Regions from separate parts of the Chryseobacterium sp. 2VB genome, predicted to be linked through region 4. Evidence: riboswitches for the same ligand, from Rfam matches in the RefSeq annotation. Region 4 holds a riboswitch; each other region holds the start of a gene.
The links. A riboswitch is a leader RNA that binds a small molecule or an ion and turns the genes downstream of it on or off. The one in region 4 is predicted to bind cobalamin.
Positions count from the first base shown of each region.

Region 1 (3,171 bases), on a different contig from region 4:
AATGGTCACATAGGAATTGCTATGAACAGCCAGGAAAAACAATCGATCATTGCGTTCCTGAAAACATTATCGGATAAAAGTTTTATATCCAATCCAAAATTTGCAGAATAATTTATAAAAAACATGAAGAAGATTATATTGATAGTAAGTTTGATCGTGTTTAGTCAGTATCAGGCAAAAACCATCAGAGACAGTGCTTATATTGCTCCCGAAACGCTTAACAGATTCGATTTTGATGATGACTGTGATGCTTGCGGCTGTGCAGCAGGAAACGGATCTTCCGGCTTTGAATCTTTACTGAATCCGCAGTTTATCGGGATCAAATACTTTGCGCAGCATTATAAAGCGAAAGAGAACTTATTTGTAAAAGATCTTACCCAGGATCAGTATTTCAATACGCTGCAACTTTGGGGGAAAATTCCACTGACTAAAAAACTGAGTGTTTATGCGAGCCTTCCATTCCATTTTCATAAAAAGAAAACCATGCAGGGAGATGTCAGAATCAATGGAATAGGAGATTTAAACCTGATGGGAATTTACCAGTTGATGAGTTCCAAAGATAATTTCCATTATCTGAGCGGAGGGCTGGGAGTGAAAATTCCACTAGGGAAGTTTGATGAAAAAGGAGCATCCGGTGTCAACCCAAGCTTTCAGCTGGGAACCGGAAGCTGGGATTATCAGGCGGCTTTGAATTATAAGTTTCAGAAAAATAAAGTAGCCGTACTGGTGAATACAGATTATACCATTAAAACAGAGAACAGGAAAAATTACCGTTTTGGAAACCAATGGAACTATGCAGCAACAGGTTTTTATCAGGTTGCAGGAAATGAAAAATCTATATTCTCTGTAAAAACTGGAGTTCAGGGAGAAGTTTATGCTCAGAATAAACAGTTTGATGAAGCATTGCCGAACACTGCAGGAAGTGCTTTGTACGGAAAATTAGGTTTTGAAGCCTCTTATAAAAAGCTGAGCCTGGGAAGTGAAGTCATGCTTCCCATGTACACGCGCCTGGCGGGAGGAGATATTGAAGCCAAATCAAGATTCAGTATTTTTCTGAATATTGGAATTTAAAAAGAAACCCTTGTTGAAATCATGTTAAAGCTCCTTCGGGAGCTTTAATTGTTTATAAATCATGATTTTAGTTGGGGATTAGGAATAATTATTTATCTTTGCCGGAATTTGGTGAGCCGTAAAAAGCTCTTAAAAGGGAATCCGGTGAAAATCCGGGACAGACCCGCTGCTGTAAGCTCCGCACCAAAGTTTTTGAAGAATATATCCACTATTTTTTAATGGGAAGGATTTCAAAAATGGAGTAAGTCAGAAGACCTGCCAGACAATAATCGTTTGACGCTTTCGTGGAATAAAGCTTAGGACATCAATGATTCTGTGCAGTGACCGCTGTGCTTTGTCGTTGTATTCTTATACCCATTAGCGTCTTCATTACCTTAAATGAGCTAATGGCGGCAAAACTAACTACTTCTGCAATTCATAAAGCTGTTTTCACAATATTGGTGATCACATCTCAACTTTTGTTTTCCCAAACCAAGAAAAAAGACAGTCTTCAGGAAGAGACCATTAAAGGAATCAACCTTTATAAAAAGAATTTTAAAGAAATCCTTCCGGCACAAACCCTGCAGGGAGAACAGCTGGAAAGACTGAACAGCCATTCTGTTGCAGATGCACTACGGTATTTTTCAGGCGTTCAGATTAAAGATTACGGAGGATTGGGTGGTTTGAAAACCATCAACATCCGAAGCATGGGAAGCCAGCATGTAGGGGTTTTTTATGATGGAATTCAATTAGGAAATGCTCAAAACGGACTGGTAGATCTGGGGAGGTACTCTTTGGATGATCTGGAAGAAATATCGTTGTATAACGGACAGAAAAGTGAAATTTTTCAGCCAGCAAAGGACTTTGGCTCTTCGGGGTCTATCTATTTACAGCCTAAAACACCCATATTTAAAGGACCAAGAAAAACCAATTTGGTGATAAGAGCAAAAAGTGCATCTATTGATCTCTTTAATCCTTCATTCCGGTTGGAACAGAAAATTTCAGACAAGATTTCTGCCAGCTTCAGCGGAGAATTTATGCAGAGTGACGGAATTTACAGGTTCCGGTACGCGAAGAAATATCCTGATGGGCAGCAGGCGTACGATACCATCGCTAAAAGACAGGACTCAGATATCAAAGCAAAACGGTTTGAAACTTCTTTCAACGGAACTTTAAATAATGGAAGCTGGAATATCAGAGGGTATGGTTATATTTCAGATCGTGGAATGCCGGCTCCCATTGTGAATGGTCGCTTTGGCGGAAGAGGAGCGAGACTTTCAGATGAAAATTATTTCGTACAGGCCAATCTGAGAAAAAAACTGTTCCCGAAATTTGAAACACAGCTTAAAGCAAAATTTGCTTACGATTATACCCATTTCATGGACACAGTTCGTTCGCAGTCTATTATTTATACCGATAACACCTATATCCAAAGGGAACTTTATCTTTCCTCTTCCAATATTTACTCAATCACTCCCAATTGGGATGTCAGCCTGAGTGGAGATTTTCAGTACAATAATCTGGACGCGAATCTGGATAACTTTTCTTATCCTACCCGCTACACTACATTGGTCGCATTAGCAACAACCTATCAGTTGAACAGATTCAAAATTATGGGAAGCCTTTTAGGAACCTTTACTTTTGAAGAAGTAAGAAAAAATAAAAGACCGGGAGATGCCAGAGAGTGGACACCTGCGGTGTTTATGAGCTATCAGCCGGAAAAAATTCCGGAGCTTACTCTAAGGGCTTTCTATAAAAGAATTTTCAGACTTCCAACCTTCAATGATTTGTATTATACCAATATCGGAAATACCTACCTGAAACCGGAATTCACCAATCAATATGATGTAGGATTTACTTATCAGAAGAATTATAACAACCGTTTCCTTAAAACATTTTATGCTAAAGTAGACGGTTACTACAATAAAGTACAGGATAAAATTGTGGCAGCTCCGAACGGAAGCATGTTCCGCTGGCTGATGATGAATCTTGGATTGGTTGAAATCATTGGTGCAGATGTGAATGTGCAGACTGAAATGCAGCTTGGAAAAGTAACCCTCCGACCTTTGCTTTCTTATACATACCAAAGTGCAAAAGATATCAGTGATCCTGAAGATACTT
Region 1 is NZ_SCNC01000009.1:25,969-29,139, forward strand. Features, by position in the region: gene FFS26_RS10395 (cytochrome-c peroxidase) at 1-111, shown strand, start outside; gene FFS26_RS10400 (transporter) at 124-1,071, shown strand; cobalamin riboswitch at 1,164-1,349, shown strand; gene FFS26_RS10405 (TonB-dependent receptor plug domain-containing protein) at 1,458-3,171, shown strand, end outside.
Region 1: it holds a riboswitch for cobalamin, as region 4 does, so the genes downstream of both, FFS26_RS10405 (TonB-dependent receptor plug domain-containing protein) here and FFS26_RS18140 (acyl-CoA thioesterase) in region 4, are expected to answer to the same signal.

Region 2 (3,171 bases), on a different contig from region 4:
GCATATTGAGACCAGTACACCGTCATCGGAGTTGGGCGGGAAACATCACCGAAGATGACAGGAGGTTTCACACAACGGCTTCCGTAGCTTTGTACCCAACCGTTTTTAGTGAATACAAATCCTTCCAACTGTTCCCCGAAATATTCCACCATGTCGTTTCGCTCAAATTCTCCATGAACCAATACATCAATTCCGATGTCTTCCTGCCAGCGGATTGTTCTCTGCGTTTCCTGTTTCAATAAAGTATCATATTGTTCTGCAGTAAGCTCTCCTTTTTTAAATTTTGCTCTCCAGCTTCTTACTTCTGTGGTTTGCGGGAATGATCCGATTGTAGTGGTTGGAAATAAAGGTAGCTGCAATACTTCCTGCTGTTCTTCTTTACGGATTTTGAAAGTATTTATTCTCTGAGCATCTTTTTCAGTAACTGAATTTACTCTCTGTTTTACCTGATCATTATGGATAAGAGAAGAAGTTCTTCTGCTTTCAATTGCTTTTTTATTTTCTTCAAATGCTTCAAGAACCTGTTCATTTTCCGTTCCGGATGCCAGTTGTTTAAGCGTTACGACTTCCTTTACTTTTTGTTTTGCAAAAGCCAGCCATTTTTTAATTTCAGGATTAAGACTGGTTTCAAAATCAAGGTCACAAGGTGAATGAAGCAATGAGCATGATGGTGCAATGAAAATCCTTTCAGATCCTAATTTTTCAACCGCTTTTCTGATGAAAGACAAGGATTTTTCATAATCATTTTTCCAGATATTTCTACCGTCAACCAATCCTAATGAAAGGTTTAAACTGTCCGGAATAACATTCAGAATATCATCCAGCTGCTCAGGATTTCTAACCAGATCAACATGCAATGTATTGACAGGAAGTGAAACGGCAAGTGAAGTATTGTCTTTTAATCCGTCAAAATAGGAAGCCACAATAAATTTCAGTTTCGGGAAACGTTTTCTGATTTCGGCATACACATAACGATAAGTTTCTTTGGCTTTCTCTGTTAAATCCAATGCCATAAAAGGTTCATCAAACTGAATCCATTCCGCACCCTGATCCTGAAGTTTGGTTAAAATCTCGGTATAGACTGGAAGAAGATTTACTGCCAAATCCAGCTTATCAAATCCCTCTTCTTTTTCTTTTCCTAATAACAGATAAGAAACCAGTCCGATAATCACCGGTTTTGCATTGATTCCCGCTTGTTTTGCTCCTGCAAATTCATTGAAAATTTTGTCTGAGCTCAGCTTAAACTGTTGATTTTTATAAAATTCCGGAACGATGTAGTGATAGTTGGTATCGAACCACTTGGTCATTTCCATGGCAGTGATATCCAATCCGTCTTTCTGATATCCTCTTGCCATAGCAAAGTAAAGATCCAGCTCAGTATTGTTTTTTTTAAGCACCACTTCATGGTACCTTGTTGGAATGGCACCTACGACAAGACTCATATCCAATACCTGATCATAATATGAAAAATCATTACATGGGATAAGATCTATTCCTGCTTCTTTCTGGATATTCCAGTTTTGACTGCAGAGAGTTCTTCCGGTGTTCAGAAGTTCTTCCAAAAGGATTTTACCTGACCAGTACTGCTCGCAGGCTTTTTTGAGTTCTCTTTTGCTACCAATACGCGGATAGCCAAGAATGTGAGTTTGCATTTTTTTAAACTTTTTAATTAAACTTATTGGGAAGTCCTTTACAATGCTTCGTTATGTTTTGCGGAAAAAGTTTCAGGAAATAGTGACATAGCAGACAATGTATTTCCCTTCAGAAGAAAATACAAAATCTGATACACCATCTGTATGACCCAAAGCTTCAGCCCGCGAAAGCATTGTCAATTCAGTAAAGGCAGGTCTCCTGACTTGTAACAGTTTCCGTCATCCTTCCCGCTTTTGGCAGTGGATCTGCAAGGACAGAAACTTTTGGTGTGTTTACTTACAGTTGCGCGACAGCTCGTGATTTTCACACGATTCCCTATTAATCTACCTTAAGTAAAACCTTTCCTGTTTGATGAAGTATCTGTAAAGAACTGTATTTTTACCTTTAACAAAGGTTATCAGTAAAAGTTTTTAATTTTGTGTAAAATTATTAATACAGAATAAAACCACAACTAGAAACAAATAATTAAGCAAATTAAACTTCAGGAATTAAAAATAAAAGCATATAATTCTTTATATTTGACTGTTTTAATCATTTAAAAGAATAATATTCTGTGGAACAACTCGATGATAAGGATGTACAGCTGCTCAGGCTCCTCCAGAAAAACGCCAAACTCACCGTTAAAGAGCTCGCTAAAGAAGTGAACCTTTCTACTTCACCGGTTTTTGAAAGGGTAAAAAGGCTTGAGCAGGAAGGTTTTGTTAAAAGATATGCAGCAGTTCTTGATGCTGAAAAACTGAACCGCGGATTTACGGTTTTCTGCCAGATCAAACTTAAAATTCACGACCGGTCTGTGGGGTATGATTTTGTAAAAGAAATTTTAGAAATTGAAGAAGTTGCGGAATGTTACAATATTTCCGGAGATTTTGATTTCCTTCTGAAAGTCCAGGTGCGGGATATGAAGCATTATCAGGATTTTGTATTTAACAAGCTGGGATCCGTAGATTCTATCGGCAGCACACACAGTACTTTTGTGATGGCTGAGGTAAAAAACAACCATGGACTGACGATATAGATTTCTTTTAAAGTTAACGCCGTCTGAGGATAAAAAAATCCGTCAATAATGACGGATACTATTATTATTTTGTTTTTTAGTACTTAATTGGCAGCCGGATCCCTAAGTTCTGTTGTTAAACCTATTGATTTTAACAGGTTCTTACTGTCGAAAAGCAATGTTGTATAATGTTTCCCTTTTTTAAAAACCAGTTTTGACCCTCCAGGAAATTCACTGTCTGCTCCTGATTTTTGTATTTTGGCATTGTACTTACCGAACTTCGTTTTACTGTCCTGTAATGTACTTTTATTCAGAACAAGACCAAAAGGAAGTCCTTCCACAATGACAGGTTTATTGTCTGAAGTCACAAAAAACATCTCATTGATACTATTGTCTTTTCCCAGGCTGCAATAAAGCTCCAGTCCTGTTTTCATAGGCCATTTTGCATATTTTTCTTCGTTGGCATCTTCATAAAAAACAGTTTTTACGTTCAACGCTTTTGAAATTTTATCCGGAGTCTGTGG
Region 2 is NZ_SCNC01000002.1:451,305-454,475, reverse strand. Features, by position in the region: gene metE (5-methyltetrahydropteroyltriglutamate--homocysteine S-methyltransferase) at 1-1,652, opposite strand, end outside; cobalamin riboswitch at 1,824-2,011, opposite strand; gene FFS26_RS04080 (Lrp/AsnC family transcriptional regulator) at 2,207-2,668, shown strand; gene FFS26_RS04075 (hypothetical protein) at 2,752-3,171, opposite strand, start outside.
Region 2: it holds a riboswitch for cobalamin, as region 4 does, so the genes downstream of both, metE (5-methyltetrahydropteroyltriglutamate--homocysteine S-methyltransferase) here and FFS26_RS18140 (acyl-CoA thioesterase) in region 4, are expected to answer to the same signal.

Region 3 (3,171 bases), on a different contig from region 4:
TTTCGAATGACGGAACCAAAATATCGTCCTCCGTTACCAATGCCGCAACAGGATTCAATGAAATATCTACCTATGATGTCGCTACGGCCACATGGGTAAACAGAGGCGGGCTTGTACCTACAGGATGGGATGGCAGCGTAAGCTCTACCTGGGGAATGTCGACTGATGGAAATACTATAGTTGGTCTTGGTTTTCTCACCGCAGCGAATGCGCATGCTGTGAAATGGGATGAAGTAAACGGAATGGTAGATCTGGGAAGTATAGTTCCCGGACGCAGCTCCAGAGCAAACGCAATCAATGCAGCAGGAACAGTGATCGTAGGCTGGCAGGATGAATCAACCGGAACAAGAAGCGGAGCAAAATGGCAGGATGGAGTGGAAAGTTTTATTACAGATAATAATGGGAATCATGTAGGAGAAGCAGGAGGAATTTCTGCAGACGGAAATACAATAATAGGTTCGGCAAACCCTAATCCTTATGTATGGAATGCTGTGAGCGGACTTACTTATATAACGCATCCTAATGCTTCTTTCAGCTTCAAAGGAGGTGCCACCGGGATTTCTGCTGATGGGAAAAAAGTGATCGGGTATTACAGAGCATTTGGGGCTCCTCCCATGTCAGGAGAAGGCTTTATCTGGACCTCTGCCGCCGGGAGAATTAACCTGAATGATTATGCGGCATCTTTAGGAATTGCCACTAATGGAGTAACAATGGGACTTCCTCTTGCGATTTCACAGGACGGAAAGAAAATTGCCGGGGCAGGGACGAATGCTTCAGGGCAGATGATTGCTTTTTACCTGGATACTTCTGAATTTTTATCGGTGAGTGATGCTGTGAAAGAGAAAAACAATACAGGTATCTATCCTAATCCAGTGGCTGACATCCTGTATTTTAAAGGAAAAGGAAAAATAGAGAAAGCAGAAATTTATAATATGGTTGGACAAAAGGTAAAATCATTGGATACTGTAGAAGGACAGATTGATGTTTCATCTCTGTCAAAAGGAGATTATATTTTACAATATTCCGTAAAAGGAGTACAACAGGAGTCTTATAAATTTATTAAAAAGTAACATATATAAATAGTAAAGTAGTGGGATGAATGGCTGTTTTCAATATTGAAAGCGGCCGTTCTTTTTTGTGTATATAACAAAAGGATAGCATGTTTTGTATAGAAAAGTCTGGTTTTTGGCAAATACATATAAAAAACTATCTTTGCAAAAATTTTGGTTTCCAGTATTTTGGAATGAAAAGGGAATCGGGTGTAACTCCCGGACTGTCCCCGCAACTGTAAATCGCAACACAAGTTTCTGCAAAACGCCACTGTGTAAAAACGGGAAGGAGCAGAATGCGAAAGTCAGGAGACCTGCCAGGATTATAATTAAAAAACATATTGCTTTCGGAGGAAAAGTAAAAAAGTATGGATATAAAAAGATCTTTAGTACTGCTTTTTTCATCTTATGGGTGTTTTCTTTTTGGACAAGAGAAAACCATTGACACTATTTATGTCTTCGACAACCAGATGAACAGGGTGAAACTTTTTCATCCCGTAAAAACAATTACAGCAGAAGATGCTGAAAAAAACTCCGGTAATCTTTCGGAGCTTCTGAGGTTTCAGTCGCAGGTTTTTATTAAAGAAAATGGCCGCGGAGCCGTGTCTTCACCTTCTTTTAGAGGAACTACCGCCCAGCAGACTGCATTCGTGTGGAACGGAATTAATATCAATTCTAATTTTTTAGGGCAGGGAGATATCAATAATATTGCTTTGTTCGGCTATGATCAGATCGGTATCAAAGCTGGTGGAGGAAGTGTAGTGTACGGAAGCGGTGCCATCGGGGGAAGTATTCACCTGAATAATACCCTTGATTTTAATAAAGGTTTCCATGGTTCTTTATTTTCTGAAGTGGCTTCCTTTAATACCTATAATAATTTTGTGAAAGGGTCTTACAGCAATGATAAGTTCAGTTTTAAAGCCTCCGGAAATTATTCTGTAAGTGAAAATGATTATAAGGTAAGCGATCTGAATTACATCAACAGAAACGGGAATTATTACAATACGACATTCAATGTAGGAGCATCCTATAAAATTACAAACGATCATAAGGTTTCGTGGCAAAGCCAGTTTTTTGATTCTTCACAGCATTATCCTGTGTATGAGGAAACGGGAACAAAAACAAAATATACAACTCAAAGTGTAAGAAGTCTTCTTTCTTGGGACTGGAACAAAGCGAAGTTCAGCAATTCCCTTAAAGCAGCCTACACGGAAGAGAATTTTCAGTATTTCGGTTCGTTAAGCCAGCCTAAATCCAGTGGAGGAACCGGGAAGAATTATATCTTTAAAAATGATTTTAATTATTTCCTGAATTCAAAATGGAATTTTAATATCATCGGAGAATTTCAGATTAATAAAGGAGAAGGGTACGAGAGCGGAATATCCAATGTCAGCAGGAATATAGGTTCTGTTTCAGGATTATTGCGGTATTTTGCAACAAAAGATCTGCGTTTTGAAGGAGGATTCAAAAAAGATTTTGTAGAAGATGTAAAGTCTCCTTTTATGTATTCATTCTCCGGAAAATGGAACGCCGCAAAATGGTATGATCTGAGTATTAACGTATCCAAAAACTTCAGATATCCTTCATTTAATGATATTTATTATGAACCGGGAGGAAATAAAGATCTGAGACCGGAAACCTCTACTCAGGTGGATATGACCAATGAGTTCAAAGCGGGAGATTTCAAACTTACTCTGTCTCCCTACTATATGAACATCACAGATCTTATTGTATGGCTTCCAACGGCTATGGGATACTGGCAGGCATACAATGTCAATAAATCCGAATCTTACGGGCTGGAATCTCAGTTGTCTTTCAGCAAGCACTGGGGAAATCATAAATTCAGAGCCAATGCAGCATATTATTATGCAAAAGCTATCGATAAAGAAACGAAGATGCAGAGACCTTACGTTCCCATGCACAGGGGAAATGCCGGTATAGATTACGAATATGGTTTCTTCAGGTTTTATGCACAGGGACAGCTGAACGGTGTTACCTACACCACAAGTGATGAAAAGAGATCAGAAGCTATAGATCCTTATTTTCTTTTAAATATGGGAGTTTCTACCACCTTAGCAAAAAAATATACCTTAGGGTTTAAAGTGAATAATCTAACCAATAC
Region 3 is NZ_SCNC01000026.1:30,515-33,685, reverse strand. Features, by position in the region: gene FFS26_RS18860 (T9SS type A sorting domain-containing protein) at 1-1,070, shown strand, start outside; cobalamin riboswitch at 1,208-1,386, shown strand; gene FFS26_RS18855 (TonB-dependent receptor plug domain-containing protein) at 1,418-3,171, shown strand, end outside.
Region 3: it holds a riboswitch for cobalamin, as region 4 does, so the genes downstream of both, FFS26_RS18855 (TonB-dependent receptor plug domain-containing protein) here and FFS26_RS18140 (acyl-CoA thioesterase) in region 4, are expected to answer to the same signal.

Region 4 (3,171 bases):
ATGCCGTTATTCCGAACAAAGGACTGGATAGAGTGCTGGAAAAAGAGGAAGATATGACCAATGAGGATCAGGTAAAGGTTATAACGAAAGAAAAGATCAATAATAAATGGATTACCAGAACAAAGGTATATCCGGCAGATCAATATAACAGAAATAAAAAGTAAGATGAAAATTCAGAAAGAGATAGATTTTATTCTGGCAGTAGATGCGCTTAAAAATGTACAACGAAGAAATTATAATGCAGACGATTCCCGGAGAGAGAATACGGCTGAACATTCCTGGCAGATCATTATTCTTGCCCAGATCCTTTATCCATATGCTAAAAACCGGGCTGATATTGATTTGTTAAGAGTGATAAGAATGCTTTCCATTCATGATCTTGTGGAAATAGAAGCCGGAGACACTTTTATTTTTGATGAAAAAGCTATGGTAGGGAAATTTGAAAGAGAAAAAGCTTCAGCCCAAAAGATCTTTGGAATTCTGGATGAGCCTTTACGTACAGAATTTTTTAACCTGTGGCTCGAGTTTGAAGAAGAGAAAACTCCGGATGCTATTTTTGCCTGTGGAATCGATAGAATTATGCCGTTTATTTTAAATTCCCATACTACAGGAAAGAGCTGGACAGAAGCCGGAGTGACGGAAAGACAGATCCGGAATATGCTTGAAAATGCAATCAGCAGAGCATCAGACGAAATGGGAGAGGCTTTTGAACTTTTATTGAACAGAAGTCTGGAAACAGAAAAGGTATTGAAATAATGTCAATGAAAATATTTAAAGCTTCGGGCGGCCAAAGGCCGCCCGAATTTTTTATAATTTATAGTATCTGGATTGGTTTTTTGAATTCGTCGATGGCTACAAAAGTAAAATCACCTACAATAGCTTTTTCTCTTTCATAGGAGTACATCTGTTCAGTGTAAATTTCAACATTCACCTTCATACTGGTTTTTCCCACGTATGAAACTTTTCCGATCAGTTCCACAATAGTTCCGGCAGGAATAGGTTTTTTGAAATCAATTTTATCACTGCTCACGGTTACCACTCTTTTTCTGGCAAAACGGGTTGCGGTGATAAAAGCTACTTCATCCATCAGCTGCATCGCAGTACCTCCAAAAAGGGTATCGTAATGATTGGTTGTGTTAGGAAAAACCGCTTTAAAGATTCTGGTTTCGGATGCTTCAATTCTTTCTTCTGTAGTCATATATCATTATTAATTAAAGCGAAATGAAAGGATACTAAAACAACAGAATAATGACAGGAATTGATAGAACTCCTGAAACAATCCATCAGATCAATACAACTTCAAATCGCGAAAGTTACATGTTTAAGAAAAAGGCAGGTCTCCTGACTTGTAACATCATTTATCTCCTTCCCATGCCTCGCACAGTGGATCTTTGATAAAGACTTCAGTTACTTTACAGTTGCGCGACAGTCCGTGATTTTCACACGGTTCCCTTTTAATCTGCAGTGATGCAGAACCAATTTCTGTGATGAATAAGCGTAAAAACTTTTCGAATGCAAAAATAATGAATTTATTCCGGATTATGATAAATAATCTGGCTGATTACTCTTCCCTTCTTAATTGTCCAGAGTGTTGTATATCTGTTTTCTCCTGAACCATTGATCATATAAAGGAAAATATTATCATTGTCGAGAGAAGTTACTCCGATGTTCTCAAAATCCATGGTAGGCTGGAACATGTTTTTGATGGCCTCTCTTACAAAAACAGAACCTCTTCCGGGCTGCTGCACTCTGATGGATTTGATTTCGGTCATTCCTTCAGGAAGATCATTTCCAATTCCCCATGGTTTTACTTTATCAATCGTAAGAATTTTTCCATCTGCATCTTTTTCCTTTTTACGGTATCCTGCATTGGAAGGATAAATATCAATCACCACTTTGCTTCTTTGGGCAGTAGGAATCTTAGGATCAGAATTGTCTGTGAAAATCAGGGATCTTCCGTTTTTAGATCTGGATGGAGTATAGGCGGGAAGCTGGTCTACATAGGCAATACGTCCTTTATTCACCATTCCTTCTTTATCAAGAGTTTCATAACGCACAAAAGGCTTGTCGTCATCCTGTTTCTCAGGATATTTGATCCATATCCATTCTGTTTCTCCAGGAGCTGGCTTTACATAAACGAATACATCGCCTTTACGCATACGGATCTTATCTACAATTTTTCGATAATCGTCTTTATGTACACGTACGTTGGCATATCCTTCTTCAGCTTTTACCACTCCAAAAGGAACTTTAGTCTGTCCTTTTACAAAAGCAATAGATAAAATACTGAAAGCGGATAAATAGAATGCTTTGTTTATGAAAGTCATCATGAAAATTTTTTGATCCCTCAAATATATAAATTAAATGCTTTTCGGAAGATAATTATACCATTGCAGTTCATTTAAATCTTGTATTTGTTTCAGATAGCCTTCACGCAAAAGAAATATTTGGTGTGAAATATCAAGAACTTCCTGATAATTATGATCAGAAATAATGAATCCCTTATACGCAGACTGTTCAATGATTGCAGCTTTCAATGCTGCAGAAATTTTCGGAGAAAGGCTATGGAAAGGTTCGTCCAGTAAAACAAAATCAGCTTCAGAATAAATAATCATCAAAGTTTCAATAATTCTCTGTTCACCTTTGGAAAGATTTTTAGGCTTTTCATGAAGGAAAGGCTGTACGAATTCTGATGTAAAAAGCAGCTCAGTATTCTTTTGATTACAAAAAAGAGGAACCAGGTTTTTTATTTTTATATTTTTGGGTAAAAAAAGATCTTGTGGCAAGTAAGCAATTCTGTTTTTTCTGTCGGAAATACTTTTCAGAACTTTGTCATTGTATCTTATAAACTGGGTATCACTACTGACAGTTCCAAAAATAATTTTTAATAATGTTGATTTTCCAGCACCATTTCTGCCCAGCAGGCCTATGATTTGTCCTGTTTCGCATCCTATATAAATATCCTGCAGAATTTTTCTCTCATTAAAAGATTTGGTTACGCTATCAACATGCAGTCTGCTCATAAAAATAATGTTATAATTTTTACAATAATCCCCGATACTATTGTTCCTGTCCAGAGAAACATCCTTGAAAAGCCTGAATTGGCATAAAAGTAATATTCGCTTTTAAATCTGAGTTCATATATAAAATAATGAAGGACAGGAGATATTA
Region 4 is NZ_SCNC01000024.1:23,782-26,952, reverse strand. Features, by position in the region: gene FFS26_RS18150 (XAC2610-related protein) at 1-164, shown strand, start outside; gene FFS26_RS18145 (HD domain-containing protein) at 166-756, shown strand; gene FFS26_RS18140 (acyl-CoA thioesterase) at 815-1,198, opposite strand; cobalamin riboswitch at 1,314-1,495, opposite strand; gene FFS26_RS18135 (hypothetical protein) at 1,530-2,330, opposite strand; gene FFS26_RS18130 (ATP-binding cassette domain-containing protein) at 2,361-3,023, opposite strand.